4 regions of the Devosia chinhatensis genome follow, and region 2 is predicted to be linked to each of the others. Evidence: predicted binding sites of a transcription regulator. Region 2 holds the regulator's gene; each other region holds the start of a gene.
The links. The regulator LexA, encoded in region 2, represses DNA repair genes until DNA is damaged. The targets are predictions, from matches to a motif close to TGTTCNNNNTGTGTTCNG.
Positions count from the first base shown of each region.

Region 1: the regulator LexA is predicted to act here: its motif matches at 5,310-5,327, upstream of VE26_RS11755 (putative DNA modification/repair radical SAM protein).
Region 3: the regulator LexA is predicted to act here: its motif matches at 1,560-1,577, upstream of VE26_RS14560 (YifB family Mg chelatase-like AAA ATPase).
Region 4: the regulator LexA is predicted to act here: its motif matches at 4,083-4,100, upstream of ruvC (crossover junction endodeoxyribonuclease RuvC).

Region 1 covers NZ_JZEY01000061.1:287,006-294,947, reverse strand. The annotation lists gene mnmA (tRNA 2-thiouridine(34) synthase MnmA) at 1-140, shown strand, start outside; gene VE26_RS11790 (hypothetical protein) at 173-358, opposite strand; gene VE26_RS11785 (RNA polymerase sigma factor) at 472-1,023, shown strand; gene VE26_RS11780 (vWA domain-containing protein) at 1,020-2,951, shown strand; gene VE26_RS11775 (hypothetical protein) at 3,117-3,383, shown strand; gene VE26_RS11770 (ring-cleaving dioxygenase) at 3,452-4,402, opposite strand; gene VE26_RS11765 (putative quinol monooxygenase) at 4,506-4,853, opposite strand; gene VE26_RS11760 (DUF2200 domain-containing protein) at 4,878-5,225, opposite strand; gene VE26_RS11755 (putative DNA modification/repair radical SAM protein) at 5,330-6,565, shown strand; gene VE26_RS11750 (UdgX family uracil-DNA binding protein) at 6,565-7,942, shown strand, end outside.
Region 2 covers NZ_JZEY01000054.1:1,373,530-1,381,471, forward strand. The annotation lists gene trpE (anthranilate synthase component I) at 1-66, shown strand, start outside; gene VE26_RS06600 (anthranilate synthase component II) at 199-798, shown strand; gene trpD (anthranilate phosphoribosyltransferase) at 798-1,817, shown strand; gene trpC (indole-3-glycerol phosphate synthase TrpC) at 1,814-2,629, shown strand; gene moaC (cyclic pyranopterin monophosphate synthase MoaC) at 2,626-3,108, shown strand; gene VE26_RS06620 (molybdopterin molybdotransferase MoeA) at 3,105-4,307, shown strand; gene lexA (transcriptional repressor LexA) at 4,390-5,106, shown strand; gene VE26_RS06630 (IlvD/Edd family dehydratase) at 5,596-7,404, opposite strand; gene VE26_RS06635 (2-dehydro-3-deoxygalactonokinase) at 7,694-7,942, shown strand, end outside.
Region 3 covers NZ_JZEY01000061.1:847,413-855,354, reverse strand. The annotation lists gene VE26_RS14560 (YifB family Mg chelatase-like AAA ATPase) at 1-1,507, opposite strand, end outside; gene VE26_RS14555 (glycoside hydrolase family 25 protein) at 1,689-2,528, shown strand; gene VE26_RS14550 (SPFH domain-containing protein) at 2,622-3,617, shown strand; gene VE26_RS14545 (NfeD family protein) at 3,629-4,093, shown strand; gene VE26_RS14540 (outer membrane beta-barrel protein) at 4,159-5,418, shown strand; gene galU (UTP--glucose-1-phosphate uridylyltransferase GalU) at 5,428-6,312, opposite strand; gene galE (UDP-glucose 4-epimerase GalE) at 6,413-7,399, shown strand; gene VE26_RS14525 (lytic murein transglycosylase) at 7,409-7,942, shown strand, end outside.
Region 4 covers NZ_JZEY01000061.1:227,234-235,175, forward strand. The annotation lists gene VE26_RS11470 (ExbD/TolR family protein) at 1-92, opposite strand, end outside; gene tolQ (protein TolQ) at 94-795, opposite strand; gene ybgC (tol-pal system-associated acyl-CoA thioesterase) at 993-1,403, opposite strand; gene VE26_RS11485 (NUDIX hydrolase) at 1,400-1,888, opposite strand; gene ruvB (Holliday junction branch migration DNA helicase RuvB) at 1,885-2,922, opposite strand; gene ruvA (Holliday junction branch migration protein RuvA) at 2,919-3,536, opposite strand; gene ruvC (crossover junction endodeoxyribonuclease RuvC) at 3,533-4,039, opposite strand; gene VE26_RS11505 (GGDEF domain-containing protein) at 4,193-4,936, shown strand; gene VE26_RS11510 (YebC/PmpR family DNA-binding transcriptional regulator) at 5,059-5,802, opposite strand; gene VE26_RS11515 (alanine/glycine:cation symporter family protein) at 5,941-7,359, opposite strand; gene VE26_RS11520 (TIGR00282 family metallophosphoesterase) at 7,477-7,942, opposite strand, start outside.

The sequences.
Region 1 (7,942 bases), on a different contig from region 2:
TCTATGTGACGCTGGTTTCCGGCGAATACGGGATTTCGCCGGGACAGGCCTGCGTGTTCTATGCCGATGACGGGGCCACCAGCCAGGTGCTGGGCGGGGGCTTCATCGCCGAGGCGGTGCCGCAGGCGCTGGTCGCCTAGCGATCGCGCCCGGCGCCTCAGGCGTTACGACATCAATTGCCGCTCAATTGCTCCGCCGTCGGCTCGCGCGCGGCGTTGGAGGCTTCCTTGAGCGCATTATAGGAGCCCAGCCCGCCCATCATCATCGACACGGTGATGAGCAGCACGAAGGCGCCCATGGCCAGCAGGAAGATGCGGGTGCGGTTGAGACCGAAGGGGCCGGGCTTGTCGTCACGCATGGTCGGGGTCTCCGAAACAGGCAAAAATGCTGGGGCAGGACCAAAGGAATTCAGCCGCGCTGCCGTCTTATCTGCACAATAGCGCGGAGAGGCGGCGAGTGCATGCTGAGATGATGGGACTGACCGCCGCACCCCCGCCCGACCGCGCCGGGCTTGCCGATAGCCTGGTCGATCGCGCCCGCAAGGGCGACAGCCAGGCCTTTTCCGACCTGATCGAGCATCACTACGACGCCATCTATCGCACGGCCTGGCGCTGGTGCGGCGATCGGCACGAGGCCGAGGACATTGCCCAGGATGTCTGCGTCAAGCTCGGTGCGGCCATTATGGGGTTTGACGGGCGCAGCGCCTTTTCCTCCTGGGTCTATCGCATCACGATCAATGCGGTGCGCGACTGGCAACGCGCGGGCAGGCGGCGGGGGCGAGATCTCAACGCTTATGCCGAGATCAGTCCCCCCGACCAGCCGCCAGACCAGGAGGCGGCCGCCACCAACAGCCAGCTCTGGGATGCGGTGCGCCGCCTGCCGGAAAAACAGCGCGACGCGGTTCTGTTGGTCTATGCCGAAGAAATGAGCCATGCCGAGGCTGCCGAGATCATGGGCATCCGGGAGGCGACCGTCTCCTTCCACGTGCATGAAGCCCGCAAGAAATTGAAGGTTCTGCTATGAGCCACGACAACGATCCGTTCGAGCGCCTGAAGTCGACGCCGCCGGCCCCGCGTCCAGAAGCGCGCGCCAGGGCGCTGGCCGCCGCACGCTCCTCCTACGCTGCCGAAAAGGCCAAAATCTCCATTGCGGCCCCCAAAGGAAAATTCGGGGGCAGCCGTCTCACGTCCATCTTCACATCCCTCAGAAGGATTTCGATCATGGACATGCGTATCCCCATCGGCACTGCCGCCATTGCCCTATTGGTCCTGCCGCTGGGCTGGCAGCTTTACAGCTCCACCGCCCTGCCGCCCACCTGGGAGCACCGTTCGGAAACCCCGCCTGTGGCAGGCGGCGCTGTGACCAATGCCGAATCCATTCCGTCCGAGTCGCGGGCCAAGACGGCCAATGAGCTGGTCATGGCCGAGCCGCGACTGGTGGATGCCGCACCGCCCCCACCATCGCCCTCTCCCATGATGACCACGATGCGCAGCGTTTCGGCCGACCAGCTCGCGCCGACCAGCTATGAGATGAGAGGGGACACATTCACCGGCTTCGACGAGCAGCGTCTCAAGATCGCCGCAGAAGAGCCGGTGTCTACCTTCTCGCTCGATGTCGACACGGCCAGCTATGCCTATGTCCGGCGCATGCTGGAGGACGGCACCTTGCCGCAGCGCGACGCGGTGCGTATCGAGGAGCTGATCAACTATTTCCCCTATGATTATCCGGCGGCGGACGATGCCGAGACGCCCTTCGCGCCGGATGTGAAGGTCTTCCCGACGCCCTGGAACACCGATACGCAGATCCTGCAGATCGGCATCAAGGGGTTCGAGCCGGTCCTGGCCGATACCAGAAGCAATCTGGTCTTTCTCATCGACACGTCCGGCTCGATGAATGCGCCGGATCGCCTGCCGCTGCTCAAGCGCGCCTTCGGACTGCTGCTGGACCAGCTTTCGGCCAATGACACGGTGTCCATCGTCACCTATGCCGGCTCGGCCGGTATCGCGCTGGAGCCGATTGCGGCCGATAACAAGGCGCAGATCATGGCGGCGCTGGACCAGCTTTATGCCGGCGGCAGCACCGCGGGCGCTGCAGGGATCGAGCTGGCCTATCGGCTGGCCGAGCAGGCCCGGATCGCGGGGGGCACCAATCGCGTGATCCTCGCCACCGATGGCGATTTCAATGTCGGCATCAACGATCCCGACGCGCTCAAGGATTTCATCGCCGACAAGCGGCAGAGTGGCATCAGCCTCTCGGTGCTCGGCTTCGGGCAGGGCAATCTCGATGACGCGACCATGCAGGCGCTGGCCCAGAACGGGAACGGCAATGCCAGCTACATTTCGAGCTTCGCCGAGGCCCGCAAAGTGCTGGTCGAGGAGATCGGCGGCACGTTGCACACCATCGCCAATGACGTGAAGGTGCAGGTCGAGTTCAACCCGGCCCAAATCGCCGAATACCGGCTGATCGGCTACGAGACGCGCCATCTCAACCGCGAGGATTTCAACAATGACGCGGTCGATGCCGGAGATATCGGGGCCGGCACCACGGTCACCGCGCTCTACGAGATCACCCCTGCGGGTGCCGGGCAGGTCGATCCGCTGCGCTATGGCGAGGCGGCGCCGCAGGGCATGGAGGGTGGCGAGCTTGCCTTCCTCAAGATGCGCTACAAGCTGCCCGACAGCGCCGTGAGCCAATTGATCGAAGTGCCGGTGACGTCCGAGCTGGTCTATGACGATATCGCCGAGGCGGGCGTCGATGCCCAGTTCGCCGCCGCCGTCGCAGCCTTCGGGCAGAAGGTCAGGTCCAGCGTTCATGGCAGCGCCATGAGCTGGGAAGCGATCCGGGATCTCGCCCGCGCCGGCCGCGGCGACGATGACGGCGGATACCGGGCCGAATTCATCCGACTGGTGGACATGGCCGCAATGCTGAAGCCGGATGGGTCCACGGATTAAGGCGGAAATCTCCCCTCAACCGCCGCTTCGCGGCGACCTCTTCCCCAAGAGAGAGGTGAAGGAGGCCGCAGGCCGGGTGAGGGGGCCTTCCCCCAAATCCGCCGCATCCCACCAAGGTCCGCGGCACTCCATCCGTCCTATCAGCAGCAAGAAAAGGATGTCACGATGCGCAAAATTCTCGCCGCCACCCTGCTGACCCTCACCCTCTCCATGCCATCCGTCATGGCGCAGCCAATCCCTGCTCAGGAGATTACGCTCGATGCCGAAGCGGAGGCCCGTATCCGCCGGGCCGTGGAGGCGCTGGTGCCCGAGTACAATCGGCGTCTGGCCCGCGACGGTGAGACCAGCGCCAATGACTGGATCCGGCAGAAAGCCTTCGAGCTCGGCCAGCGCGAAGCCGAGTTGATGAAGCAGCGCCTCGGCCGGAACTGAACGGCAAAGCGGCTCCCTCGTGACAAGGGAGCCGCTCCAGGGTTTTCGACGATGCCGAACGAGACGCGTTATTCGAGCGGCTTGAGGCCGGCTTCGATCTGGGCGCGGTGCCCTTCGAGGAAGGGCGGCAGCGACAGGCGTTCGCCCAGGCTTTCCATAGGTTCGTCGGCGGCAAAGCCGGGAACGTCGGTCGCCAATTCGAACAGGATGCCGTTGGGCTCGCGGAAATAGAGCGAAGTGAAATAGAACCGCTCCACCTCACCCGACGAGCGGATGCCAAACGAATTGACGTGGCTGATCCATTCCCGCAGCGTTTCCTGGTTGGGGGTGCGGAAAGCGACGTGATGGACGCCACCGGCACCGGGCCGCGCATTGGGCAGGCTCGGATCGACAGAGACATGCAGTTCGGCGCCCGGACCGCCGGGGCCCATTTCATAGACGAAGACCTCGGCATTGCGTTCGCGCGCAGCATATTTGCGCACCTGCCGCATATTCATCACGCGGGTCAGCATGGCGTCGGTGGGTTCGAGCTTGGGCACGGACAGGGTGATGGGCCCAAGCCCGATGATCTGCCGTTCGGCCGGCACGGGCGACTTGGCCCAGGGCACGACCTTATTGTGCTCGTCGATCACCATGCGGAAGCGCTGGCCTTCGAAATCCTCAAAATCCATCGAAAGGTGACCGAACCGATCCTTGATGCCGGAGGTCGAGACCTGATTGGCCTCAAGATGCTCCTTCCACCAGTTCAGCGTCTCCTCGCTGTCGACGCGCAGCCCGGTGCGGCCAACGGTGTGGTTGCCGCGCTGCTCGCGCAGAGTGGGAAAATCAAAGAAGGTCAGGTCGGCGCCGGGCGAGGCGACGCCATCTCCATAAAAGAGGTGATAGGCTGACGTATCGTCCTGGTTCACCGTCTTCTTGATCAGGCGCATGCCGAGCGTCTTGGTGTAGAATTTGAGATTGCGCGGCGCATCTGCGGTCACGGCCGTCAGGTGGTGGATGCCGCCAAGTTCGAGTGTCATGTGCATGTCTCCTCATGCGACGCCGATGCGCCGTGTTCGAGACGGAATGTATGGTCACCTGTCATCGTTGCAAAGTCAGCCAATCGCAACGGATTGGTACCGATTATTGAACAGCTTCGATATCAGGTGCGGCCAGCGGTCCGAGAAAAGTCAGCATGGAATGCGGTTCGACGATCAATTCGTTGAGTGCCGCGTTGAAGGTGGCGCCGTACTCGGCACCGACATGCTCGGCAAAAGCGGCGCGATCCTGGTAGATCTCATAGACCACGAAGGCGTGCTCATCGTCGTGCCGCCGATAGCAGTCAAAGGCCAGATTGCCCGATTCGCGCCGCACATTTTCCGCCAGGCCGGCCAATAGGGTCGCGACCTGCTCTGCTTGGCCGGGTCGGGCGGTAAAGGTCGCGATCAGGGTAATCGGGCCTTCTTTCGGCAATCGGTCGAGGTCGATCATCGTTTAACTCCTGTGGACGGACGATCAGGCGCGCAGGATCTTGTCCATCGCCTTGCCCTTGGCCAGTTCGTCGATGAGTTTATCGAGATAGCGGATCTCGCGCATCACATCCTCCTCGATCTCTTCGACCCGCACGCCGCAGACCACACCCCTGATCAATCGACGGTCAGGATTGAGGGCAGGGGCCCGGATAAAGAAATCCTCAAAGGTCACGCCGGTCGCCAGTTCGGCAGCCAGGCTCTCCGCGTCGTGCCCCGTCAGCCAGTGGAAAATTCTGTCCACTTCCGCCTTGCTGCGCCCCTTGCGCTGCGCCTTTTGCACATAGAGCGGATAGACGCTGGCAACCGAGGTCGAATAGATCCGATGGCTCATCCTGGCGTCCCCCTTCTGGCCGTTCACAAAAAGCCGAGGCATGTCTTTTTGACATGCGCCGGCCGACCATACCAGCTATTCATCCAGAACAAAGGATGAACGATATGGTTGCCCTGTCCCTGACCCGCAAGCTGGCCATTCTGGCCGATGCCGCCAAATATGATGCGTCCTGCGCCTCAAGCGGCAGCGAGAAACGCAATTCATCGGCCACGAAGGGCGTCGGATCAACCGAGGGGAGCGGCATCTGTCATTCCTACGCCCCCGATGGCCGCTGCATCAGCCTGCTCAAGCTGCTGCTGACCAATTTCTGCATCTATGACTGCGCCTATTGCATCAATCGCTCATCGTCCAATGTGCAACGCGCCCGCTTTTCGGTAGACGAGGTAGTCCGGCTGACGCTCGATTTCTACCGGCGCAATTATATCGAGGGCCTGTTTCTGTCTTCGGGCATCATCAAGTCTCCCGACCATACGATGGAGGAAATGGTGCGGGTCGCCCGTACCCTTCGCGAAGACCACCTCTTTGCCGGCTATATCCATCTCAAGGTCATTCCCAACGCCGCGCCCGAGCTTCTCCTTGAAGCTGGGCGCTGGGCCGATCGGCTCTCCACCAATATCGAATTGCCGACCGATGGCGCACTGGAGCAATTCGCACCGGAAAAGCGTCCGTCCGAAATTCGCACGGCTATGGCTCGGCTGCGCGGCAAGCTCGACGAAGCCGCGCCGGAAAAAAAGCTCAAGGCCAAGAAGGATCGCTTTGCGCCAGCCGGCCAGTCGACGCAGATGATCGTCGGCGCGGACGGCGCAAAGGACGCCGCCATCCTGACGCGTGCCGCGGGGCTCTATTCCGGCTACCAGCTCAAGCGCGTCTATTATTCCGCCTTCTCCCCGATCCCGGATGCCTCATCGCGCCTTCCTCTCAAGCCCCCGCCGCTGATGCGCGAGCATCGTCTCTATCAGGCAGACTGGCTCATTCGCTTTTATGGCTTCGACGTGCCCGAGATCGTCTCGGGCGGCGAGGATGGCGATCTTGATCTGGTCATCGATCCGAAACTGGCCTGGGCGCTGAAGAACCGGCAGAGTTTTCCTGTCGACGTGAACCGCGCGGAGCGGGAAGTCCTGCTGCGGGTGCCGGGCCTGGGCATCAACGCGGTCAACCGCATCATCGCCTCGCGCCGCCATCACCGCCTGCGGCTGGACGACGTTGCGCGTCTCACTGCCTCCATCGACAAGGTGCGGCCGTTCATCGCCGCCGCTGACTGGTCGCCGGGTGGGCTGACCGACGATGCACGCCTGCGCCAGAAGCTGGCGCCGCCGCCCGAACAGCTGAGCCTGTTTTAATGTATCGCGTCCGGCTCGAACGCCCCAATGATCCTGCCGAATGGCGCGATCAGGCCCGGCGTCTGCTCATGGCCCACATCGCGCCCGAGGACATCGTCTGGCAATACGGTGACAGCGGCGGTGAATTGTTCGGCTCCGACGAACTACCGGCTGCGCCTCAGGGTGTGGTCGGGTCGGTGCCGCGTGCTTTCATCGAGCTTGCCGGGCAGGTGATCCAGCACTCAGAGCCACAACGCTTCGCGCTGCTCTATGATGTGCTCTGGCGTTCACAGTCTGATAGCCGTTTGCTGGCTGATGCGACGGACAGGGTTAACAGTCTGTTAGCGAAAATGGCCTCTGCAGTGCGTCGCGACAGTCACAAGATGAAGGCCTTCGTCCGCTTCCGGCAGGTGCTGGACGAGGCCGGCCAGGAGCGGTTTGTCGCCTGGTTCGAGCCCGATCATTTCACGCTCGAAGCCACCGCACCCTTCTTCGCCCGACGCTTCGCCGGCATGCATTGGGGCATCGTGACGCCCTATGCAAGTGCCTGGTGGGACACGGAAAATCTAAGCTTTGGTCCCGGCGGTCGTAAGAGTGACGTCCCCGCTGAAGACGCGGTCGAGGAAGACTGGAAAACCTATTACGTCTCGATCTTCAATCCGGCGCGGCTCAAGGTTTCGATGATGAAAAGCGAAATGCCGGTCAAATATTGGCGCAACCTCCCCGAGGCCGCCGCCATTGCCCCCTTGATCCGCAATGCCAGGACCATGGAGCAGGACATGATCGAGCGCGCCGCCACCCAGCCGCCGGCCCGGCACCTGCGCCGAAAGGTGGAAATTCCAGAAGAAATCGAACAAATTCAGTCGCTTAACGACGCCAAAGCGGCCGTTCAAAGCTGCCGGCGTTGCCCGCTCTACGAGCATGCCACCCAGGTCGTTTTCGGCGAAGGCCCCGAAATGGCAGACGTCATGTTCGTCGGTGAGCAGCCCGGTGACCAGGAGGATCTGCAGGGTCGGCCCTTTGTCGGTCCCGCCGGCCAAGTACTTGATCAAGTTATCGAAAAGGTGGGTATCGACCGCAAGAAGGTCTATGTCACCAACGCCGTCAAGCATTTCAAGTTCGAGCCCCGCGGCAAGAGGCGCATTCACCAGAGGCCCGATGGCGGGGAGGTTCAGGCCTGCAAGTTCTGGCTTGGGCTTGAAATCGGATTTGTCCGGCCCAAAGTTATCGTGGCTCTTGGCGCCACGGCCGCCCAAAGCCTTCTCGGAAAGGCCAGCGTCACCATTGGCAAGATGCGCGGCCAACCCCTGCAAATGCCTGATGGCTCAACGCTTTTTATCACCAATCACCCTTCCTACCTGCTGCGCATTCCGGACCCGGAAAGTCGGGCGCGGGAGC
Region 2 (7,942 bases):
CGGGCCCTGTTCAGCGCCGCCGAAGAGGCGCTACGCTATGCCGGCGAAGCGAAGGTGGGACAGTGAGCACGATCGTCGGCACACACCATGTCATCCCCGCATATGCGGGGCCCTCCGTTTTTCGATGGCGGGGTCAGCTCTGATAAAGAGGTTCCTGCAAGCGCGGGAACGACCCCATGGTTAGGAAGCAGCGCCCAAATGACCAAGACCCTCGTCATCGATAATTACGACAGTTTCACGTACAACCTCGTCCATTTCCTGGGCGAACTTGGCGCCGACATCACTGTGCGCCGTAACGACAAGATTACCCTTGAGGACATCGCCGTCATGGCGCCCGAGGCGATCGTTTTGTCCCCCGGCCCCTGCACCCCGAATGAAGCTGGCATCTGCCTTGCTGTCATTGACCGCTTCAAGAGTGAAATCCCGATGCTGGGCGTCTGCCTCGGCCATCAGGCAATGGGTCAGGCTTTGGGCGGCGACGTCATCCGCGCACCCAGCCTCTTTCACGGCAAGACCAGCAGGATCACCCACAACGGCAAAGGCATTTTCCGCGGCCTCAATGCCGGCTTCGAAGCCACGCGCTATCATTCGCTTATCGTCAAGGCCGAGACGCTGCCCGATGTCCTCGAAGTCACCGCCACCACCGACGATGGCCTCATCATGGGCATGCAGCACAAGTCCCTGCCCGTTCATGGCGTGCAGTTTCACCCCGAGAGCATCGCCTCCGAAAACGGCCATGCCCTGCTGCAGAACTTTCTCAACATCGCCCGCGACTTCAACAGCAGGAAGGCGGCGTAATGGACATCAAGTCGGCTCTGAACAAGATCGCGTCTCGCCGGGATCTGACCGGTGAGGAAATGCGCGGCGTCATGCGGCTGATCATGGCCGGGGAAGCCACGCCCAGCCAGATCGGCGCATTTCTCATGGGCATGCGCGTCAAGGGGGAAACCGTGGTGGAGATCGCCGCCGCGGTGTCCATCATGCGCGAACAGATGATCCCCGTTGCCGCCCCCGAAAATGCCATCGACATCGTCGGCACGGGCGGTGACGGCGCCGGAACGCTCAACATTTCCACCGCCAGCGCCATCGTCGTCTCCGCCGCCGGCATCCCGGTTGCCAAGCATGGTAATCGCGCTTTGTCGTCAAAGTCCGGCTCCGCCGAAGCCCTGCAGGCCCTTGGGGTAAAGCTCGATCTCAGCCCCGACGCCATTGCCCGCTGCGTCAGCGATGCCGGCATCGGCTTCATGTTCGCGCCCAATCATCACCCGGCCATGCGCCATGTCGGCCCGACTCGCGTCGACATGGGCACGCGCACCCTCTTCAATCTCTTGGGCCCCCAATCCAATCCGGCTGGCGTCCGCCGCTATGTCCTGGGTGTCTATGCCGAGGAATGGGTCGAGCCGGTCGCCGCTGCCCTTCTCGCCAACCGTGCCATCAAGGCCTGGGTCGTTCATGGCAGCGATGGCCTCGACGAGATCACCACCACCGGCCCGACCCATGTCGCCCAGATCGAGGGCGGCAGCCTCACCACGTTCGAGATCACGCCCGAGCAGTTCGGCATCCAGCGGGTCACGCTAGACGACTTGCGCGGGGGCGATCCGGCCGACAACGCAGCCGCGCTCACTCGGCTTCTCGATGGCGCGCCCGGCCCCTATCGGGACATTGTTCTGATGAACAGCGCCGCAGCCCTTTTCGTCGCCGACAAGGTGCCTGATCTTGCACAAGGGATCACAATGGCCGCCGAGGCCATCGACAGCGGCAAGGCCAAATCAACTCTCGCCCGCCTCGTGGCGGTATCGAACGGACGAGCGGAATGACCGACTTTCTCAAGCAGATCGAAGCTTATAAGCGCGCGGAAATCGCCGCCGCCAAATCCATGCGACCTTGGGCCGAAGTGGTTGCCGAGGCCCATGACCAGCCGCCTCCGCGCGGCTTTCTCAAGGCCCTCAAGGACAAGCGGACCAGGGGCGAATACGCGCTCATCGCCGAGGTGAAGAAGGCCAGCCCCTCCAAAGGACTGATCCGCGCCGATTTCAATCCGGCCCAGATCGCCCGCGACTACGAAACGGCTGGTGCGGCCTGCCTTTCCGTGCTCACCGATCGCCCCAGCTTCCAGGGCTCGCCGAGCTACCTGATCGAGGCCCGCGCCGCCACCAACCTGCCGGTGCTGCGCAAGGATTTCCTGTTCGAAACCTATCAAGTCGCCGAGGCCCGCTCCTGGGGCGCGGACTGCATCCTGATCATCCTCGCCGCCATTGGCGACGACGTGGCCCGCTACCTCATCGACGCCGCCAATGAATGGGGCATGGATGCGCTGGTGGAAGTCCATGACCGCATCGAACTGGACCGTGCCTTGGCGCTCGAATCGAGGTTCATCGGCATCAATAACCGCAATCTGCGCACCTTCGAGACCACGCTGGAAACCACTATCACCCTGGCGGCCGGCATCCCCGACGGCGTCACGCTGGTCAGCGAAAGCGGCATCGTCAACCACGAACATCTGCGCATGCTCGACGACCGCTGCGGCGTCGCCACGTTCCTTGTCGGCGAAAGCCTGATGCGACAGGAGGATGTCATTGCCGCCACGCGCACCCTGCTCAAGGGCGCTCCCGAAACGGTCAGCCCATGACTTCCCCGCGCCTCACCCATCTCAATGACAAGGGCGAGGCCCACATCGTCGATATCGGTGACAAGGCGGTTACGCGTCGCCGGGCTGTCGCGCAGGCACGCCTGTCCGGCCAGGCCGAGACCATCGCCACGATTCTCGAAGGCGGGCTCAAGAAGGGCGATGCGCTGGCCACGGCCCGCATTGCCGGGATCATGGCTGCCAAGAAGACCGCAGATCTCATTCCCCTGTGCCACCCCATCCCGCTGACCCATGTCAGCGTGGACATAAAAGCCGATGGCGAAGCCTCATTACTGATCCTCGCCAGCGCCGAAACCACCGGCCAAACAGGTGTGGAAATGGAAGCCTTGCTGGCCGCGTCCACCGCCGCGCTCACCCTTTACGACATGGCCAAGGCCATCGATCGCGCCATGGTCGTGTCCGATCTTTGCCTGGTCGAAAAGTCGGGCGGCAAGTCCGGCGATTTCGTGCGCACGTCATGAGCCTCCTGCCCGTCGAAGACGCCCTCAGGGCCATTCTCGCCCATGTGCCCGAAATCGTGGCCGAAGAGGTCCCTCTGTCTTCCGCGGAGGGTCGCGTCCTGGCCCAGCCGCTCCTCGCACGCCATGACCAGCCGCCCTTCGATGCCAGCGCCATGGACGGCTATGCCATGCGCGCCGCCGATGTCGCGGAAGGCGCACGCCTGAGGATCGTCGGGATGTCTCAGGCCGGCGCCGCGTTCGCCGGAAGCATTGCTCCAGGGGAAGCGGTTCGCATCTTCACTGGCGCGCCCGTGCCCGCCGGCGCCGATACCGTCATCATGCAGGAACAGGCCGTGCGCGAGGGCGATTTTGTCCGGTTCACTGCCCCTGCCCGCCTTGGCCACAGCATCCGCCCGCGCGGCAATGATTTCACCAATGGCCAGAGCCTCATCGACATCGGCACGCGCCTGACGCCCATGCGCATCGCGGTGGCCGCTGCCGCAAATGCCGCGACGCTCGCCGTCTCCCGCCGCCCGCGGATCGGCCTCCTGGCCACCGGCGACGAACTGGTTCTGCCCGGCACGCCCCTTGGCCAGGATCAGATCGTGGCGTCCAACAGCTTCGGCCTCGGCGCCATGCTCGCCCCCTATGCCGAAGCGATGACCGACCACGGCATCGTCGAGGACCAAGCTAACGCTCTTCGCGACAGGCTGGAGCACGCCTTTGCCGCCGCCCCCGACATTCTGATAACCACCGGGGGCGCATCGGTCGGCGAACACGATCTGGTGCAGGATGCCTTGAAAGATATGGGCGTCACCCTCGACTTCTGGCGCATTAACATGCGACCCGGAAAGCCGCTGATGTTCGGAACGCGCGGCAAGACGCTCGTCTTCGGCCTGCCCGGAAATCCGGTGTCGGCCATGGTGACGGCGTTGGTCTTCATCAAGCCGACCCTGCGCGCCTGGCTGGGTCTCGATGAGCCCGAGCATTGGCGTCTTCCGCTGGCGGCCGATACGCCGCCAAATGCCGCCCGTCGCCATTTCATGCGCGCAAGCCTGGTCCACTTGCCGGAAGGACCGCACCTCCTGCCGATTGCCCAGACCGACAGCGGCCACACCTCGTCCTTGGCGGGCGCGGACATGCTGATCGTGCAACCCGAGAACGATCCCGGCCAGCGCGCGGGCACGCTCGTTGAAGCCCTGCCCATCGACGCCTTCTAGAATTCCGCACGGGTTATTGCAGAACATAAATGGAACACTTATAGTCGTTCCGTCTATGTTCCGATTCTGGGGTCGAGGGCCGATGCTGACGCGCAAACAACATGAATTGCTGATGTTCATCCACGAAAGGATGAAAGAAAGCGGCATTCCGCCCTCCTTCGATGAAATGAAGGATGCGCTTGATCTGGCGTCCAAGTCCGGCATCCATCGTTTGATCACTGCGCTGGAAGAGCGCGGGTTCATCCGCCGTCTTCCCAATCGCGCCCGCGCGCTTGAAGTCGTCAAGCTCCCCGATTCGATGAACCCGTCCCTGGGCGGTCGCAAGGCGCGCTTCGAGCCCTCCGTCATCGAGGGCAATCTGGGCAAGGTGGCGTCCCCGCCGGCCCGCTCGGGCGGTCTGTCCGATGATTATGCCCGTCCGGTTTCCATTCCCGTCATGGGGCGCATTGCCGCTGGTACGCCCATCGAGGCCATTCAGAGCCATTCCCACACCATCGCTGTGCCGCCCGAAATGCTCGGCGCAGGCGAGCATTATGCCCTTGAGGTGCGTGGTGATTCGATGATTGAAGCCGGCATTTTCGATGGCGATACCGTGCTCATCAAGAAGCAGGAACATGCATCCACCGGCGAGATCATCGTGGCGCTTGTCGATGATGAGGAAGCAACCCTCAAGCGCCTGCGCCGCAAGGGCGACACGGTGGCCCTCGAGGCGGCCAACCCCGCCTATGAAACCCGCATATTCCCGCCGGATCGGGTGAAGGTCCAGGGTCGTCTCGTGGGCCTGCTTCGCAAATACTGAGCAAATGTCTGCGCTGTCGGAAAGGCCCGCCCATGGCGGGCTTTTTGCGTTTGCGCCCGATTGTCACCAAGCCACTTATCCCCGGCACCATTCGCTGAGCCTATCCTTGCGCCATTGCTTCCTGAAGCGCGGTCATGACGAGTGGTTGGGCGGCAATGGCAGGTGATGTGGGGTCGCCCATATCGAAGCCCGTTTTTCTCCCTGCAGACCCATAAGCCGGGCTGCGGATTGCCAGGATGGTGGCTGTCTTGCCATCTCGGCGACATCTTGCGGCAACAGCGCCGGAGATGAAGTCCAGTCGATCCGGTGCGGGCAGGCATGTCGGCACGGGGCGAGAGAAGCGGAACACTGGCCTGTCGACCCGGCGAGGCGGACGTCTCACCCCTTTTGCGCACCTTTTACCCGAGGCCACGCCTCGCCGGGTTCGCTTCGAAAAAAAAGCCGGCCCCAATCATCTCGGGGCCGGCCATATGTGATGGCGCGAAGCAATCAGTGATTGTCGCGCGGAATGCCTTCATTCTGGGCGATCCGCTGATACTTGACCGCCGGACGTAGAACCGCGCCGCTGCCGAGCTGGTCGACCAGCCCGCGCTGAATCTCCTGCCAGGGTGTCTGGTGCTTGGGGAATTTGTAGCCGCCATCGGCCTCGAGAGCCGCACGGCGTGATGCAATTTCCTCATCCGAGATTAGGATATCGGCTTCGCCCTTGTTGAGGTCGATCCGCACCCGGTCGCCGGTCTTGAGGATAGCGAGGTTGCCACCCGCCGCTGCTTCCGGCGACGCATTGAGAATGGAAGGCGAACCCGATGTGCCCGACTGCCGACCGTCACCGATGCAGGCCAGCGAATGCACGCCCTTTTTGATCAGGTAATCGGGCGGCCGCATGTTGACGACTTCTGCGGCGCCCGGATACCCGATCGGGCCCGCGCCGCGCATGAACAGCAGTGTATGTTCGTCGATCTCGAGCGAGGGATCGTCGATGCGGTGGTGATAGTCCTCCGGACCGTCGAACACCACCGCCTTGCCCTCGAACATACCCGGATGAACCGGGTCCGAGAGGTAGCGCTCCCGGAACTCGGGCGAGATCACGCTGGTCTTCATGATGGCGTTGTCGAACAGATTGCCCCGCAGCACCAGGAACCCGGCCTCCGCCTTGAGCGGATTGTCGAAGTGCCGGATGACCTTGTCGTCCTCGATCACCGTGTTCCGGCAATTCTCGCCGATGGTCTTGCCGTTGACCGTGGGCGCATTCTCGTGGATCAGGCCCTGGCCCATCAGCTCGTTCACCACCGCCGGAACACCGCCGGCATGGTAATAGTCCTCGCCCAGATATTCGCCCGCCGGCTGCAGGTTCACCAACAGCGGCACCTTGAGCCCGTGGCTCTGCCATTCGTCTATATTGAGGTCGACGCCGATATGGCGGGCAATGGCATTGATATGGATCGGGGCATTGGTCGAGCCGCCGATGGCAGAGTTGACCACGATGGCGTTGAGGAAGTTCTCCTTGGTGAGGATGTCGGAGGGCTTGAGGTCCTCGTGCACCATCTCCACCGCCCGCTTGCCGGTGCGGTACGCCATCTCCTGACGGTCGCGATAGGGCGCCGGAATAGCCGCAGAACCGGGCAGCTGCATGCCCAGCGCCTCGGCCAGAGAATTCATCGTCGAAGCCGTGCCCATCGTGTTGCAATAGCCGGTCGACGGCGCGGAAGAGGCCACCAGCTCGATGAACTTGGGATAATCGATCTCGCCAGCGGCCAGGAGCTGGCGCGCCTTCCAGACGATGGTGCCCGAACCGGTCCGCTCACCCTTGTGCCAGCCGTTCAGCATCGGCCCCACGGACAGAGCGATGGCGGGGATGTTGACCGTGGCCGCGCCCATCAGCATGGCCGGGGTGGTCTTGTCGCAGCCGATGGTCAGCACGACGCCGTCAAGCGGGTAGCCATAGAGAACTTCGACCAGGCCGAGATAGGCCAGGTTGCGGTCGAGACCTGCCGTCGGGCGCTTGCCCGTTTCCTGGATCGGATGCACCGGGAACTCGATGGCAATGCCGCCGGCTTCGCGAATGCCTTCGCGCAGGCGCTCGGCCAGAACCATGTGGTGGCGATTACAGGGGCTGAGGTCCGACCCAGTCTGGGCAATGCCGATGATCGGCTTGTCCGACTGCAATTCCTCGCGCGACACGCCGTAATTCATGTAGCGCTCAAGATAAAGCGCGGTCATGTCCGGGTTGTCGGGATTGTCGAACCAGGCGCGCGATCTCAGTTTGCGGCTGCCCGCGCCGCCAGTGTCTGCACTCATCATCATCATCCTAAATCGTCCGCATCCGGACTTGGAGGCCTTGCTGGAAACCCTTCTAGCACGCCAGCCGAACATGTGAATGTCCTCCGGCGAAAAAATCATACAATTCCTTCGGGCCGATGGAAATGCTAGACATCTGCCGCAGCGATTGCTCCATCTTACTGGCCGGCAAGCCAGAACCGGCCCGCCCGGGCTAGGACGGGAGCAAATTCTTCGCGGCTGGCGACGCGGACGCAGCGCCGCTAAAGGTGCCGCATGCCGGGACCATAATTATGGGTGAGGATCGAGTTTGACGACAAGCATCGAATGGGTGGCGGTGGATTGGGGCACGTCCAATCTGCGCGCCTGGGGTCTGGGCGCTGAAGGGGACATCGTCGCTTCCGCCGGATCGGATAAGGGCATGGGCAAGCTTGCGCCTGGTCAGTTTCCGGCCGCGCTGACGGACGTCCTGGCCAATCTTCCGCTGCCTGCGGGCCCGGTGGAGGTGCTGGTCTGCGGCATGGCCGGCGCGCGCCAGGGCTGGATGGAAGCGCCTTAT
Region 3 (7,942 bases), on a different contig from region 2:
GGCGATAGCTCAAGGCTTCGGCGATATGCGGGCGCGACACCGTGTCGACACCTGCAAGGTCCGCCAGGGTACGGGCCACTTTGAGGACCCTGTGATAGGCGCGTGCGGAAAGGTTAAACCGCTCGGCCGCCTGCAGCAGCAGCGCCTGGCTTTCCCGATCAGGCGCCACCAGCTTTTCCATAAGGGCGGCACTGGCCATAGCATTTGTGGTGACCCCAGGATGACCAGCCCCGGCAAAACGCTGGCTCTGCCGCTCACGCGCGGCAGCGACACGCCGGGCCACGACGGCCGAGGACTCGGCGGGAGCCGCCGGCGCAATCATGTCGGAGGCAGAAACGGCCGGCAGATCCACCCGAATATCGATACGATCGAGGAAGGGGCCCGAAATGCGGGCCTGATAATCGGCGGCACAGGCGGCACCGCGTTTGCACACATGGCCGGGCGTGCCCGCCATCCCGCATTTGCAGGGGTTCATTGCCGCTACCAGCTGCACCTGGCTGGGATAGGAAATTCGGGCATTGGCCCGGGCAATGACGGTTTCGCCGCTTTCGAGCGGCTGGCGCAGGCTGTCCAGCACACTGGGCGCAAATTCAGGGAGTTCATCAAGAAACAGCACGCCGTTATGGGCCAGGCTCACCTCGCCCGGCCTGACCTTGAGCCCGCCACCGACAAGGGCCGCCATGGAGGCGGAATGATGCGGGGCGCGGAACGGGCGCCGGTCGGAGAGCAGACCGCCGCTGAGTTCACCGGCAACGGACTGGATCATGGATACGTCGAGCAGCTCGCGCGGTGCGAGCGGAGGCAGGATGGAGGGGAGGCGGGTCGCCAGCATGGATTTGCCGGCGCCGGGTGGCCCGATCATCAGCAGGTTATGCCCCCCTGCAGCGGCCACTTCGAGCGCGCGCCGTGCCAAGGCCTGACCTCTGACATCGGCAAGGTCCGGCAGCTCGCCCGGCGCCAGAGTCTGCTTGCCCGGCCGGGGCCGTGCCTGCAATTGGTGGCCGGTAAGATGATTGGCCAGTGCGAGCAGATTGGGCGCGGCGAGAATATCGATCTCCTCGCTTGCCCAGGCCGCCTCCGGCCCGGAAGCCGCAGCACAGATGATGCCCTTGCCCTGCGCCTGGGCGGCAATGGCTGCCGGCAAAATACCACCGACATGGGCCAATCGTCCGTCCAGACCCAGCTCCCCCAAGGCCAGAAAACCGTCCAGACCATCCTGAGGGATCACCCCCAGGGCCGCCATCAGCCCGAGCGCGATGGGCAGGTCGTAATGGCTACCTTCCTTGGGGAGATCCGCCGGGGCGAGATTGATGGTGATGCGCTTGGGCGGCAGGCCAAGGCCTGACGCCGTGAGGGCGGCCCTGACGCGCTCCCCGCTTTCTCGAACGGCCTTGTCGGGCAGGCCCACGAGGATAAAGGCCGGCAGGCCGGGCGCGATCTGGACCTGAACGTCGACCGGCACTGCGTCGATGCCCTGAAACGCGACTGTCGAAACGCGGGTAACCATGCCGTCCTCACCCCAATTTAACGAAACGTTAGCAAAGGAAGTGCCGCCCGACAAGAACGTATGGCGAACGAAATAGGGCGCGTTAACCATACTGGGCGTCACAAGGGTTAACCTAAACCTCCATTAACCTGCCCATGTTGAATAAAATCCCAGTTTTGCCGTCTTATTCGAGTGTTTGCCCATGGCCATCGGCCCGATGACCCGATCGTTTTCGCACTTTGCCCGCACTGCCATTATCGGCGTCCTGGCCGTCGCGCTGGCCGCCTGTGCCAGCGGCGGCGGGCTCTATGGCGCCATTCCCGGGGACAACCGGCCCCATGCGGGGGTGGACCGGGCGCGGGGCATGCCGATCCAGGGGATCGACGTGGCGCGCTATCAGGAAAATGTCGATTTCCCCAAAGCGCGCGCGGCCGGCATCCACTTCGTCTTCATGAAGGCGACCGAAGGCAAGGATTACATCGACCCCGATTTCCAGAAGAACTGGATCCGGGCCCGTGATGCCGGCATGCCGCGCGGTGCCTATCATTTTATGACCTGGTGTTCGACGGCGGCGGAGCAGGCCGCCTGGTTTGCCAGCCAGGTACCCGCCGATCCCAGCGCGCTACCACCCGTGCTCGATCTGGAATGGAACAATCATTCGAGCTGCAAGGTACAGCCCAGCAAGGCTGATGCTTTGGAGCGCATCCGCATCATGCTGGACGCCATGGAACGTCACACCGGCAAACTGCCGATCATCTATACCGACATGAATTTCCATCGCGACATTCTTGAAGACGTCTATCTGCCCAACACGTTCTGGCTGCGCTCCACGGCTGCCGAACCCCATGAGCGCTACAAGAACCGCCCCTGGACCTTCTGGCAATATACCCAGACCGGCGTCGTGCCGGGCGTCAAGGGCGAGGTGGATCGCAATGTCTTTTATGGCAACCAGCAGGACTGGCTGACTTTCCTGTGGACTGGTTGCGACCCACGCGCCATTGCGGCTCTGCAGCCGACCGGCCGCTGTCAGGCAGCGAAATAGCTCGATCTGCCGCCGCCTTTCGAAAGCGGGTATGCACGAGCGCGCCCGGCACGATAATGTACCGGGCGTGATGGCAGAAAAGGCGGCATGGACATGTTTGGTGAATTCGGGTTCGACGGGCTGAGCGTGGCGCTGGTCGCTCTGGCTATCCTCTTGGTCCTGGTGCTGTTTGCCGGCGCCAAGACGGTGCCGCAGGGCTACAATTTCACCATCGAGCGCTTCGGCAAATATACCCGCACCCTCAAGCCGGGTCTCAACCTCATCGTCCCTTTCATCGACGTTATCGGCAAGCGCATTAACGTCATGGAGCAGGTGCTCGATGTTCCGCACCAGGAAGTCATCACCCGCGACAATGCCACGGTCACGGCCAACGGCGTCACCTTCTACCAGATCCTCGATGCCTCGGCCGCGGCCTATGAGGTAACCAATCTCGAGAACGCCATTCTCAATCTCACCATGACCAATATCCGCTCGGTCATGGGCTCGATGGATCTCGACGAGCTTTTGAGCCATCGCGACGAGATCAACGACCGAGTGCTGCGCGTGGTCGATACGGCCGTGTCGCCCTGGGGCGTCAAGATCACCCGCATCGAGATCAAGGATATCGATCCGCCCAAGGATCTCGTGGAATCGATGGGCCGGCAGATGAAGGCGGAGCGCGAAAAGCGTGCCACCATTCTGGAAGCCGAAGGACGCCGCCAGGCAGCCATTCTCAAGGCCGAGGGTGAAAAGCAGGCCCAGGTGCTCGAGGCCGAGGGCCGTCGCGAGGCCGCCTTCCGCGATGCCGAGGCGCGTGAACGCGCTGCCGAGGCTGAAGCCAAGGCGACCGAGCTCGTGTCCAACGCCATTGCCGCCGGCAATGTGCAAGCGATCAATTATTTCGTCGCCAATAATTACATCAAAGCGCTGGAGAGCATCGCCACTGCGCCAAACCAGAAATTGCTGATGCTGCCGGTAGAAGCCTCGAGCGTCATCGGTGCCATCGGGGGCATCGCCGAGATCGCCCGAGAAACCTTTGGCGGCGAGACACCGGCAGGTGCGACGCGCCCATCGAGCCGTCCGCCCAGCACCGGTGCCGACCGCAGCTGACGGGGACCGAAATGGAACTCTTCGCGCAAGCGGCAGCATATGGGCCGTGGGCCTGGATCGTGGGAGGCCTGATCCTGCTGGGGCTGGAGCTCGTTGTCCCAGGTGGTTTCCTGGTCTGGCTGGGCATAGCGGGCATTTTGACGGGGCTCCTGACACTGGTGCAGCCATTGGCATGGCCGGTGCAATGGCTGGTCTTCGGCACGCTGGCGCTGGGCAGTATCCTCGTCTGGACGCGCCTTGCGCGCCATCGTCGCTTGGCCAGCGCCGCGCCTGAACTCAACCAGCGCACCGATCGGCTGATTGGTCAGGAGGCGGTTCTCGCCAGCCCGATCGTCAATGGCTTCGGGCGGATGCCGGTCGGCGACACAATCTGGCGCGTTTCGGGCCCCGATCTGATGGCGGGGCAGCGTGTGCGCATTACCGGCGCCGATGGGGCGGTCCTGCGGGTCGAGCCGGTCGAGGAAAGCCTTCCTTAACCATAAGCTGCAAGGATCGGGCCGACGATGCCAGGCGGGTATCGCAGTTTCGGGCGGAGCAGGCATTGGCCGGTCGCGATTGGACATTGCTGCTGATGCTGGGCGCCAGCCTGTCGCTACCCGGTGTCGTCCTGGCCGAACCGCTGCAGCCGGACGCCGCAAAGCTCCATGACGATCGCCTCGCTCCCGGGGTTTATCCCGCGGCGCCAATCGCCGAACAGCCCAATGCCCCACCGTTCAAGCTCGATACATCGCTCGGCCTCAAGGGAACTTATACCAGCAGCAGCACTGCGGGCGGCAGCTTCTCGACCAGCCTTGCTCCCGCCTTCAGCGCCGTTCTGGAGGGGCGGCGCGTCGACCTGACGCTTTCCGGCGATGCCGAAATTGCCCGCCCCTGGGATGGCTCGGCCACGATTGAAGTTCCGGCCCTGCGCCTTGGCATTTCCGCGGCCAGCGCGCTTGATAGCGTGACGCGCGTCACTGGCGAAGCTGCCTTGCGGGTAACCCGCCCTCTGGCGAGCACGCCAGACCCCAATCCGCTGGTCGCCGTGCCCGCACAAGTGCTGACCGGCTCTGCCGGTCTCGGCATCGAACGCAGTCTCGGCAGGGTCAATCTGGCACTTAAAGGTGGCGTCGAGCGGACAGTCTACGGACCGACGCAGCGTTTCGATACCGGGCTCACCGACAATTCGGACCAGAATGTCTGGCAGGTCGATGCCAGCTTGCGCGCGGGCTTCCAGCTGACCCCCATCTTCGAGATTTTCAGCGAAGCCACGATCGGGCGCGATCTCTACGACAACGCGTCGGCCACGACTGGCCTGCGCGCGGATGCAACCAATAGTGCTCTGCGTGGTGGTATTGCCGGGCAATGGGGGAGCGTCTTCAGTGCCAGCGCCTCGATTGGTGCGGGCCACTATGATTTCTCAGAGGCCGGGCTCAGCGACTTCGCGACCCAGCTTTACGATGCGAGCGTAACCTTCACGCCCGATCCGACACTGGCGCTCAGCGCATCGTTGTCCACCGATGTGGGGCCGAGCGGCGCAGACAGCGCTGGCGCGGCGCGCATTACCCACGTCGCCACCGCCGGGATCGGATACACGGTCAATTCCTGGCTGCGGCTGCGCGCGTCTGCGGATTGGGGCCTTGCAGAAACGCAGGGCAGCGCCGAGACGGAACACAGTCGGGGCTTCGGCGCCGGCGCGGACTACACACTCAACAGCCATACAGGCCTTTCAGCCGACTACTCGTTCGTCCATCGCGACAATAGCCTTACCGGCACGCTCGATACGCACCGGATCGGCATTGGCGTGGTGCTGAAACGCTGATCGGGGCTCTCAGAGCCTTTCCTCGAGATCGAGCTTACGCAATTCCTTGAGGAAACCGTCGCGGATATCGTCCCTGTCGAGGGCGAAGACAACATTGGCCGTCAGGAAGCCCAACTTGGCGCCGCAGTCAAACACCTTGCCCTCGTATTTGACCCCGGAAAACTTCTGGCGCTGCATCAGGGTCTGCATGGCATCGGTGAGCTGGATCTCGCCGCCAGCGCCCTTGGTCTGCTCGGCCAGAAGCGAGAAGATCTCGGGCTGGAGGATATAGCGACCGGAGATGAACAGGTTCGAGGGGGCATCCTCGCGTTTGGGCTTTTCGACCATGCCATCGATGTCGAAGCCGCGATCATCACCTGCTCCGCGTACGACGAGGCCATAGGACGACACGTCGGCCCAGTCGCATTCCTCGACACCCACGATATTGCCGCCGCGCTCATTATAGCTGTCCATCATCTGCCTGAGCACGCCGGGCTTTGCGCGAAAAACCATGTCGGGCAGAAGCAGAGCGAAGGGCTGATCGCCGACAATGTCGCGTGCGCACCAGACCGCGTGGCCCAGGCCCAAGGGCTCCTGCTGGCGGGTGAAGCTGGTCCGCCCGGCCGAAGGCAGGTCTTGGCGCAGTTCGTCCAGGGCCGGCGTTTTGCCCCGGGCTTCCAGGGTCGCCTCCAGTTCGAACTGGCGGTCGAAGTGATCTTCAATGACGCCCTTGTTGCGGCCGGTGACGAAGACGAAATGCTCAATGCCGGCCTCGCGGGCTTCGTCGACGGCATACTGGATCAGTGGACGATCCACCACTGTCAGCATTTCCTTGGGCATGGCCTTGGTGGCCGGCAGGAACCGGGTGCCGAGGCCGGCGACAGGAAAAACGGCGGTGCGGACGCGTCTGGACACGTATGATATCTCCCTTGGCAAAGTATGCGGACGTAAAGCTAAATCAACGTATGGCCCATATCGTTGCGCGCGAATTTCACTCTTCGACAGGAACCATAGCATGACCGTCCTGGTAACCGGCGGGGCCGGCTATATCGGCAGCCACATGGTGCTCAACCTCACCGACGCGGGCGAAGACGTCGTGGTGCTCGACAATCTGGTGACCGGCTTTGACTGGGCCATTGACGGGCGTGCCCACTTTGAGGTGGGCGATGCCGGCGACATCGATCTGGTTTGCCGGCTCATCGAAAAATACGGCATCTCCGAGATCGTGCATTTCGCCGGCTCCATCGTCGTGCCGGAATCGGTCAGCAATCCGCTCAAATATTATGCCAACAACACTACCACCTCTCGCAACCTGATCGAGGCGGCCGTCAGGGGTGGGGTCAAGCATTTCCTGTTTTCCTCCACCGCGGCCGTCTATGGCATGACCGGGCTGGCCCCGGTGGTCGAGGAAACTCCGCTCCAGCCGCTCTCGCCCTATGGCCGGTCCAAACTGATGACCGAATGGATGCTGGCTGACGTGGCCGCAGCCCATCCCATCACCTATGGCGTCTTGCGGTATTTCAACGTTGCTGGCGCCGACCCCGGCAAGCGCTCGGGCCAATCGACGCCCGAAGCCACGCATCTGATCAAGGTGGCCTGCCAGACAGCGCTGGGCCAGCGCGAGAAAATGAACATTTTCGGCACCGATTACGAGACGCCGGACGGCACCTGCGTGCGTGACTATATCCACGTCACCGACCTGATCGCGGCCCATAGCCTGCTTCTGGGCCATCTGCGCCGGGGTGGCGAGAGCACAACGCTCAATTGCGCCTATGGCAGGGGCTATTCGGTGCGCGAAGTGGTCGATACGGTTCGTGCCGTATCGGGCGTCGCGCTGCGGGCCGACGAAGCCCCGCGCCGGGCCGGCGACCCGGCCTCGATCACCGCGACGGGCGAAAAGGTACGCCAGCTCCTGGGCTGGGCGCCCCAGCACGACGACCTCCGCGAAATCGTCGAAACCGCCTATGCCTGGGAACGCCACCTCATGACCCGAAACCGATAGGGGACAGCGATGCGGCTGGCGGCTCTGTTCTGGCTTCTGCTTTGCGGCGCTGCACTCGCACAGCCGCAGGACAGCTTTGAGACCTTCATCGCCCAGTTCCGCGCCGAGGCGTTGGGCAATGGTGTTTCCGCCAGTGTCTATGACCGGCTGACTTCGGGTCTGACGCCCGATCCGCGCGTGCCTTCACTGGTCGAAACCCAGCCCGAATTCACCACGCCGGTCTGGGATTATCTCGACACGAGGCTGACCAATGGTCGCATCGAGCGAGGCCGGGCCGCTTTAGCGCGCCATTCGGCGCTCTTTGCCGCGATCGGGGCACGCTATGGCGTCGACCCCTTCTTGCTTGGCGCCATCTGGGGCATGGAAACCGATTACGGCGCGGTGCTTTCCAATGAAGGTCTGATCCGCCCCATTGTGCGTTCGCTGGCGACGGTGGCCTGGCAGAGGCGCAGCCGGTTCATCGAGGACAAGGCCGATTTTATCGCCGCACTAAAACTTGCGGCCGCCAATGACGGCGTGTCGCCGGTCGGCTCCTGGGCCGGA
Region 4 (7,942 bases), on a different contig from region 2:
ATGTTGATTTCGCTTATGACGCCCGATTTTTTGCGTCGACGGCCGCGACGACCGCCACCGCCTCCTCCGCCCGCTGCACCACCCATGCCCATGTCAGCGGCTCCGCGCTTCGAGCTGACGAGACAGGATGGTGGAGAATTCGTCCGCGAAGCCTTCGAGCCGGCCGATCATCTTGCTCGCGTCGGAAGAGAGCTTGTTGTAGGCGATAACCGCTGGAATAGCGGCCACGAGGCCGATGGCGGTCGCGAACAGGGCTTCGGCGATCGGCCCGGCGACCACGGCAAGATTGGTGTCGGAGGACGCCGCTATGTTGGTGAAGGCATTCATGATGCCCCAGACCGTGCCGAAAAGCCCGATAAACGGACCTGCCGAGCCCACCGTGGCAAGGAAGCCCAGGCGCTTTTCGAGGAACTCGCTTTCCCGGGCGATGGCGACGTCGAGCACCTTGTCGAGGCGTTGCTGCATGCCCACAAAGCTCGCGGCGTTCTGCTCGTGGCTCCGCTTCCATTCCTTCATGGCGGCCACGAAGACCGATCCCAGGCCGCCCGATGGCTTTTCCGATTGTTGCTGATAAAGCTCTTCCAGCGACTGGCCGGACCAGAACGTGCGCTCGAAGCGGTTCATCTCCGCCTTCATGCGGCGATAGCTGATCGTCTTGTCGATGATGATCGCCCAGCACCAGACCGATGCGACGAGCAGCCCGATCATCACCGACTTAACGACGATGTCGGCCATCATAAACAGGCCCCAGATGGACAGATCGGTATGGGGAGCGGCGGCTCCTACTGCATCCATGGCTTCCATGAAAATTCCTTCTCGGCCCGGCTTACATGCGTGGCCCCAGCGTCGGTGCGATGGGGACCAAATCTGTCAAAATTAAGAGAAATGCCCCGTATTCCGGGCCGTTGACCGGCCGGCACGATGCAAATCTCCCTTTGTGCCCTTTATGGTCACCAAAGAGTTAACAAACCGAATCCGAAACGGGGACTTCGCTAGCAGACTGTTAGCGTTGAGTGTCGCACCAGATCCCTTATGGCCAAGGGAAGGCGAGCCGGGCCGCCGCTGGTCTTGATGGAAACCACGACCAGCTCAGCCTTGGTCAGCAGAACCTCCTCACGCAGAATTGTCTGCCGCAAGGTGAGGCGGGCGCCGCTGGCATCGAGCGGCTCGGTGAGGACGGTCAGCATATCGTCGATATGGGCCGGGGCGACGAAGTCGATATTCATCGATCGGACCGCAAAAGCGATGCCGTCCCTGGCAAGTTCGGAATGATGGATGCCGGCGTCGCGCAGGAATTCGGTGCGGGCCCGTTCGAAGAACTTGAGATAGGCCGCGTGATAGACATTGCCGGAAAAATCGGTGTCTTCGTAATAGATCCGGACGGGGAAACGATGGGCGCTCATCTGGTGTCGCCGACGATGTGGGTGGGCGCGTCGGGGATGTTGCGCAGGAAATCCGGCAGCCAGGCCGGGAGCAGGTTGACATCCTCGAGCGCCGACCCGGCCAGCGGCACCCAGTGGAAGGAGAGATCATGTCCCTCGTCCTGCCGGACGAGCCACGGCGACTGCCCGTTGGGCCCCTGCCCGACAAGTTCGACCGTGTAGAAAAAGCCCAGCTCGTGGAAGTCCTGATCCTCGCGCCGGTAGAAACTTTCGGACGTGGCGATCAGGCGACCCACGCTGGCGGGCATGGCCAGTTCCTCCTCGATTTCCCGCGCCAGGCTCAGACGGCTCCGCTCGCCCAGCTCGACCCGGCCGCCGGGCAGCATGGTATAGTTGTCGTCATCCTCGCGGCAGACCAGCACATGATCGTCGACAATGACGATACCGGCCACGCGGTAGTTGAAGCGCTGCCCCTCGATGGGAAAGCTGATGACGTGGCGGCTCATTCTTCGCCCTCTTCGAACAGGCTCGACTGAATGCCGACAAAGCCCTGCGGCACGCTTTTGCCCATATGCTGGAAGGCGATGGCGGTGAGCATGCGACCACGCGGCGTGCGCTGGATGAAGCCCTGCTGCAAGAGATAGGGCTCGACGATTTCCTCGATCGCGTCCCGCGGCTCGCTGAGGGCAGCGGCGATGGTCTCGATGCCCACCGGACCGCCATTGTAGAAATCGGCGATGGTGGTGAGATAGCGCCGGTCGAGCTGGTCGAGCCCGCGCGCATCGACATCGAGCCGGATCAGCGCCTTGTCGGCCACGGCGCGATTGACCTCGGAGGCACCATCGACCATGGCGAAGTCGATGACCCGGCGCAAAAGCCGGCCAGCAATGCGCGGCGTGCCACGCGACCGCCGGGCGATTTCCATGGCGCCATCGGGCGCCATCGGCATGCCCAGGAGCCTTGCACCGCGCGTCACGATCTGCACCAGTTCCTCGGGCGTGTAGAAATTGAGCCGCACCGGAATGCCAAAGCGGTCGCGCAGCGGCGTAGTCAGAAGGCCCGCACGGGTCGTGGCGCCCACAAGAGTGAACTTGGCCAGATCGATGCGCACGGAGCGGGCCGCGGGCCCCTCGCCGATGATCAGATCAAGCTGAAAATCCTCCATTGCCGGATAGAGCACTTCCTCGATGGCCGGGTTGAGGCGGTGGATTTCATCGATGAAGAGCACGTCGCGCTCTTCGAGATTGGTGAGCAGCGCCGCAAGATCACCCGCCTTGGCAATGACCGGGCCGGACGTGGCACGAAAGCCGACGCCCAGTTCCTTGGCGATGATCTGGGCCAGGGTGGTCTTGCCCAGGCCGGGCGGGCCGACGAACAGCACATGGTCCAGCGCCGAGCCGCGCTGTCGGGCTGCCTGGATGAAGACCTCCAGATTGGCCCGCGCTGCAGCCTGGCCCACGAAGTCCGAAAAGCCGGATGGACGCAGCGACACATCGAGATTGTCGTCACGGCCGGCGGAAGCGGAAGTCAGGTCGGTCAAGCGCTCAATTCCCTCAGGCCCAGGCGGATGAGTTTTTCAGTGGCCGTATCGTCGCCTTCGCGCGCCACGACCCGCGCCACCGCGGCCGAGGCCTGAGCGCTGGAATAGCCCAGATTAGTGAGTGCGGAAACCGCATCGGCCACATTGCCGGCCGCGACACCGTCGCCCAGCGCGGCCTGGAGGCCGAGCGTGCCCGCATCGACCGCGCCGATCGCCGGCACCTTGCCCTTGAGCTCGGTCACAACCCTCAGCGCCAGTTTCGGCCCGACGCCATTGGCCCGGCCGATCATCGCCTTATCCTGAAGCGCCACTGCGCTCGACAATTCAGCCGGCGACATGACCGAGAGAATGGCCAGCGCCACGCGCGAACCGACGCCCTGCACGCTGGTCAGAAGAGTGAACCAGCTCTTTTCCGCTTCGCCGGAAAAGCCATAAAGGCGGATCAGGTCTTCGCGCACGATGGTTTCGATGAACACCACGGCGGCTTCCCCGACGCGAGGCAGGCTTTGCAACGTGCGCGAGGAACAGAACACCTGGTAGCAGACGCCGCCGCAATCGATCAGAACCCAGTCATCCCCAAAGGAATCCACGAGGCCCTTGAGCTTGCCGATCATGCCGGAACTCCCATACGACGGGCGGAAATGCGATGGTGGGCATGGCAGATGGCGATGGCCAGCGCGTCAGCCGCATCGGCGCCCTTGACCTGCGCACCCGGCAAGAGCGTGCGAACCATCAAACCCACCTGGTCCTTGGCTGCGTGGCCGGTGCCCACCACAGATTTCTTGACCAGATTGGCCGCATATTCGGCCACCGGCAGGCCGCGCAGGGCCGGGGTGACCAGCACCACCCCCCGGGCCTGGCCCAGGATCAGTGCCGACCGAACCCCGGCATTGACGAAGGTTTCTTCGACGGCGGCCTCATCCGGGCGATGGGCATCGAGCACCCCATTGAGCCCCTCGGCCAAGGCCGCCAGACGATCGGACAAGGGCCCGTCCACGGGCGGGGTCAGCGTGCCTCCGGCCACAAAGCGCAGCCGGTTGTCCAGGGCTTCGATAATGCCCCAGCCGCAGCGCCGCAGCCCCGGATCGATCCCGATGATTCGTACCGCCTGTGTCATGGCCCTACCTCTATCCGTCCCGCCGCAACCTACCAAGGCCAAAGTGAACAAAGCAGAAACAACGCTCAGTATCCCAAAATTTACCCAATTGCGGAACGCTCTATTCATCACGCGCCTCTAGGCTTGCTCCTGGACGCGGGGGAATTATCGAGAATGCATGGAGCGCGCACGACGCTCGGCCGACGGGCATGGATGCGGGTCTACCGCATCACGAGCCTGCTCACCGCCATTGCCGTCATCATGTCGATCATCGTCACCAATGTGATCATGGAGACGTTTTCACAAGGCATCAATATCCAGGGCCTGATGGTCTCGATCGTAATGCCGATCCTTTTGGGCGGCCCCTCCATTGCCCTCTTCACCTTCCGCAACGAGCAATTGCGCGTGGCCAATGAGCAATTGCAGACGCTGGCCACCTATGACTGGATGACCTCCTGCCTCAATCGCGGCGCCTTTACCCACAAGGTCACCAGGATCCTCGAAACCACGACGTTGAGCGCCGCCCTGCTGGTCGTGGACGTCGACCATTTCAAATCCATCAACGATAATCATGGCCATGACCGGGGCGACGATGCGCTGCGATTGATCGCGGGGACCCTGCGGGAGACGATGGGCGATCGCGCGCTGGTGGGGCGGCTGGGTGGCGAGGAATTCGGCATTTTCCTTACCTCCATAAGCCCGGCGGACCTTGCCCGCATTGCCGAGCGCTTGCGGGCGGCCGTAGCGCGCCTGGCCTTCGTTACCGACGGGGTGGGCTGCCCGCTCTCGATCAGCATCGGTGGCACCATCGTTCGCGGCAAAAGCGATTTTCGCGCGCTTTATCGGCTTGCCGATATGCAGCTCTATGAGGCCAAGGCTGCCGGCCGGGACCGCGTCAGCCTCATCGAGGCGGCCTAGACCACACCCTGGCCGGAGACCCCGGCTGTGCGGGTGAGCCGCGCTCTCCAAACCGTCGCGGATACAAAAAAGGCGGCCCGTTGGGACCGCCTTGCGTCGTTTTTTCCGGCAGAAGGCCGCGATCAGGCCAGCTTGGCCGCGTCTTCATCGCTCATGTCGAAGTTCGAATAGACATTCTGGACGTCGTCGTCTTCTTCGAGCGTGTTGATCAGCTTCATCAGCGTCGCGCCTTTTTCGGCGTCGATGGGAGTCGAGTTCTGCGGCTTCCAGATCGCCTTGACCGATTCCGCTTCGCCCAGCACCGCTTCGAGCGCGGAGGCGACTTCGGCCATGCTCTCGAAAGAGGTATAGATGTAATGGCCGTCTTCGTCGCTTTCGACGTCGTCGGCGCCCGCTTCGATGGCCGCTTCCATCACCTTGTCCTCGGTACCGGCGCTGGCCGGATAGGTGATTTCGCCGACGCGGTCGAACATGAAGCCGACCGAACCGGTTTCACCCAGGGCGCCGCCATTCTTGGAGAAATAGGAGCGCACATTGGAGGCGGTGCGGTTGCGGTTGTCGGTCAGAGCCTCGACGATGACCGCCACGCCACCGGGGCCATAGCCCTCGTAGCGGATCTCGTCATAGTTCTCTGCATCGCCGCCCGAGGCCTTCTTCACGGCCCGCTCGATATTGTCCTTGGGCATGGACTGGGAGCGCGCATTGGTGATGGCGAGGCGCAAACGCGGATTGAAGGCGGGATCGGGCTGGCCCATCTTGGCCGCCACGGTGATTTCGCGGGCGAGCTTGGAGAAGATCTTCGAACGGATCGCGTCCGACTTGCCCTTGCGGTGCATGATGTTCTTGGCGTGTGAATGGCCGGCCATTCGCGCACTCCGATATTAGTGAATTCTGGATATGGTGGGGCCTTATAGGGGGAGAAGGGCAGCTTGTGAAGCTGTGGCGGCCTCCCCCGCCCGCCGGGGCGGGGTACGGGAGCAAGGCTCGCCCCGTGCCCCAAGCGATCAACCCGGATCGTGCCTGTTCCAGATCGACTGGTCGATCTTGCCGGAAAGTTCGGGATAGTCGGCGGCATGGAACAGCGGTTCCTTGCCCGCCTTGCGCTGGGCCCGGTAGTCGCGCGTCAGCTTCACCACCGTGCCCGAAAGCAGCACGATGGCGATCAGGTTGACGCTGGCCATCAGGCCCATGGAGGCGTCGGCCGCGTTGAAGACGGTCGCCACGCTCTCGAACGCGCCCCAGACCACCATGGCCAGGACCCCCACGCGCAGCACCGCCAGGCCGGTGCGATTGCCCAGGCGCAGGAAGACCATGGCGTTCTCGGCGTACGAGTAATTGCCGATGATCGAGGTGAAGGCGAAGAACAGGATCGCGATGGCGATGAAATACTGGCCGGCGCCCCCGATATGGACGCTCATCGCCGCCTGCGTCAGCGGGGTTCCGGTCAATTCGCTGCCCGGCACCATGACCCCGGACAGAAGGATCATCAACGCGGTGGCGGTGCAGATCAGGATGGTGTCGATGAAGACGCCCAGGGCCTGAACGAAGCCCTGCGAAGAGGGATGGTGCGGATCGGGGGTCGCGACCGCGGCGATATTGGGGGCGGAGCCCATGCCGGCTTCGTTGGAAAACAGACCGCGCTTGACCCCGTTCAGCAGCGCACCGGCAATGCCGCCGCCCGCCGCATCGAGCCCGAAGGCGCTCTGCACGATATGGCCAAGCATGCCCGGCACCTCGCCGATATTGATGACGACGACATAGAGCGCGACAAGCAGATAGACCACCGCCATGAAGGGCACGATGATCTCGGCCACCCGGGCGATCTGGCGAATGCCCCCGAAGATGACGATGCCCGTGAGTGCAGCCAGCGCGAGCCCGACCCAGAGCTTGTCGACGCCGAACGCGCCCTGAAAGGCATCGGCGATGGAATTGGCCTGCACCGCGTTGAAGACGAGGCCGAAGGCCAGGATCAGGCAGACGGAAAACACCGCGCCGGCCCAGGGCGCACCCAGTCCACGCGCGATATAGAAGGCCGGCCCGCCGCGATATTCACCGTTCTCGTTGCGCGTCTTGTAGAGCTGGGCAAGGGTCGATTCCGAATAGGCCGTGGCCATGCCGACCAGAGCAACCATCCACATCCAGAAGATGGCGCCGGGCCCGCCCAGATAGAGCGCGACGGCCACCCCTGCCAGATTGCCGGTGCCCACGCGCGAGGCCAGCGAGGTGCACAGCGCCTGGAACGGGGTGATGCCGGCGCTGTCGTTTTTCTTGGAGCCGATGACGGCGCGGAACATCTCGCCGAACTGCACGAACTGGATGAATCCCAGCCGGATGGTGAAGAACAGGCCGACGGCCAGAAGGCCATAGATGAGCACATAGCCCCAGAAGATCTCGTTGAGAAAATTGATGATCGGATCGAGCATGGGGCCCTCTCGCCTCGGCGATTGATGAACGGATCGGGTTGGCACGAAGCGGTCACGAGGGCCGCCGATGCCGCATCGCGATCGGACCCCAGATCGGTCAGGCCAGCAAGCGGAAAATCAGCGCGTCGGAAAATCCGGCATGGCCTGGGCCAGGACCCCGCCGAGGCGCAGCGGGGCCACGTAGAGGGCAAGGCCGGTGCGCGGATCGGTCTCGACGGCCACCCCGCACAAGGTCGCCTCGCCCTCGGCGGGGCTGAAGCGGCCATTGGGAATGCCGGTGAGGAAGCGATTGAGCGGCTCGTCGGTATCGGTGCCGATGATACTGTCGAAATCCCCGCACATGCCGGCATCGGCCATGAAGGCGGTACCGCCTTTGAGCACGCGATGATCGGCGGTGGGCAAATGGGTATGGGTGCCCACGACCAGGCTCGCCCGGCCGTCGAGGAAATGGCCCATGGCCTGGATTTCCGACGTCGCCTCGGTGTGGAAATCGACGATGACGGCATCGGCCACCTCGCCGAGCGGTGCATCGGCGATGGCCGCTTCCACCGCCCGGAACGGATCGTCGATCGGCGGCATGAAT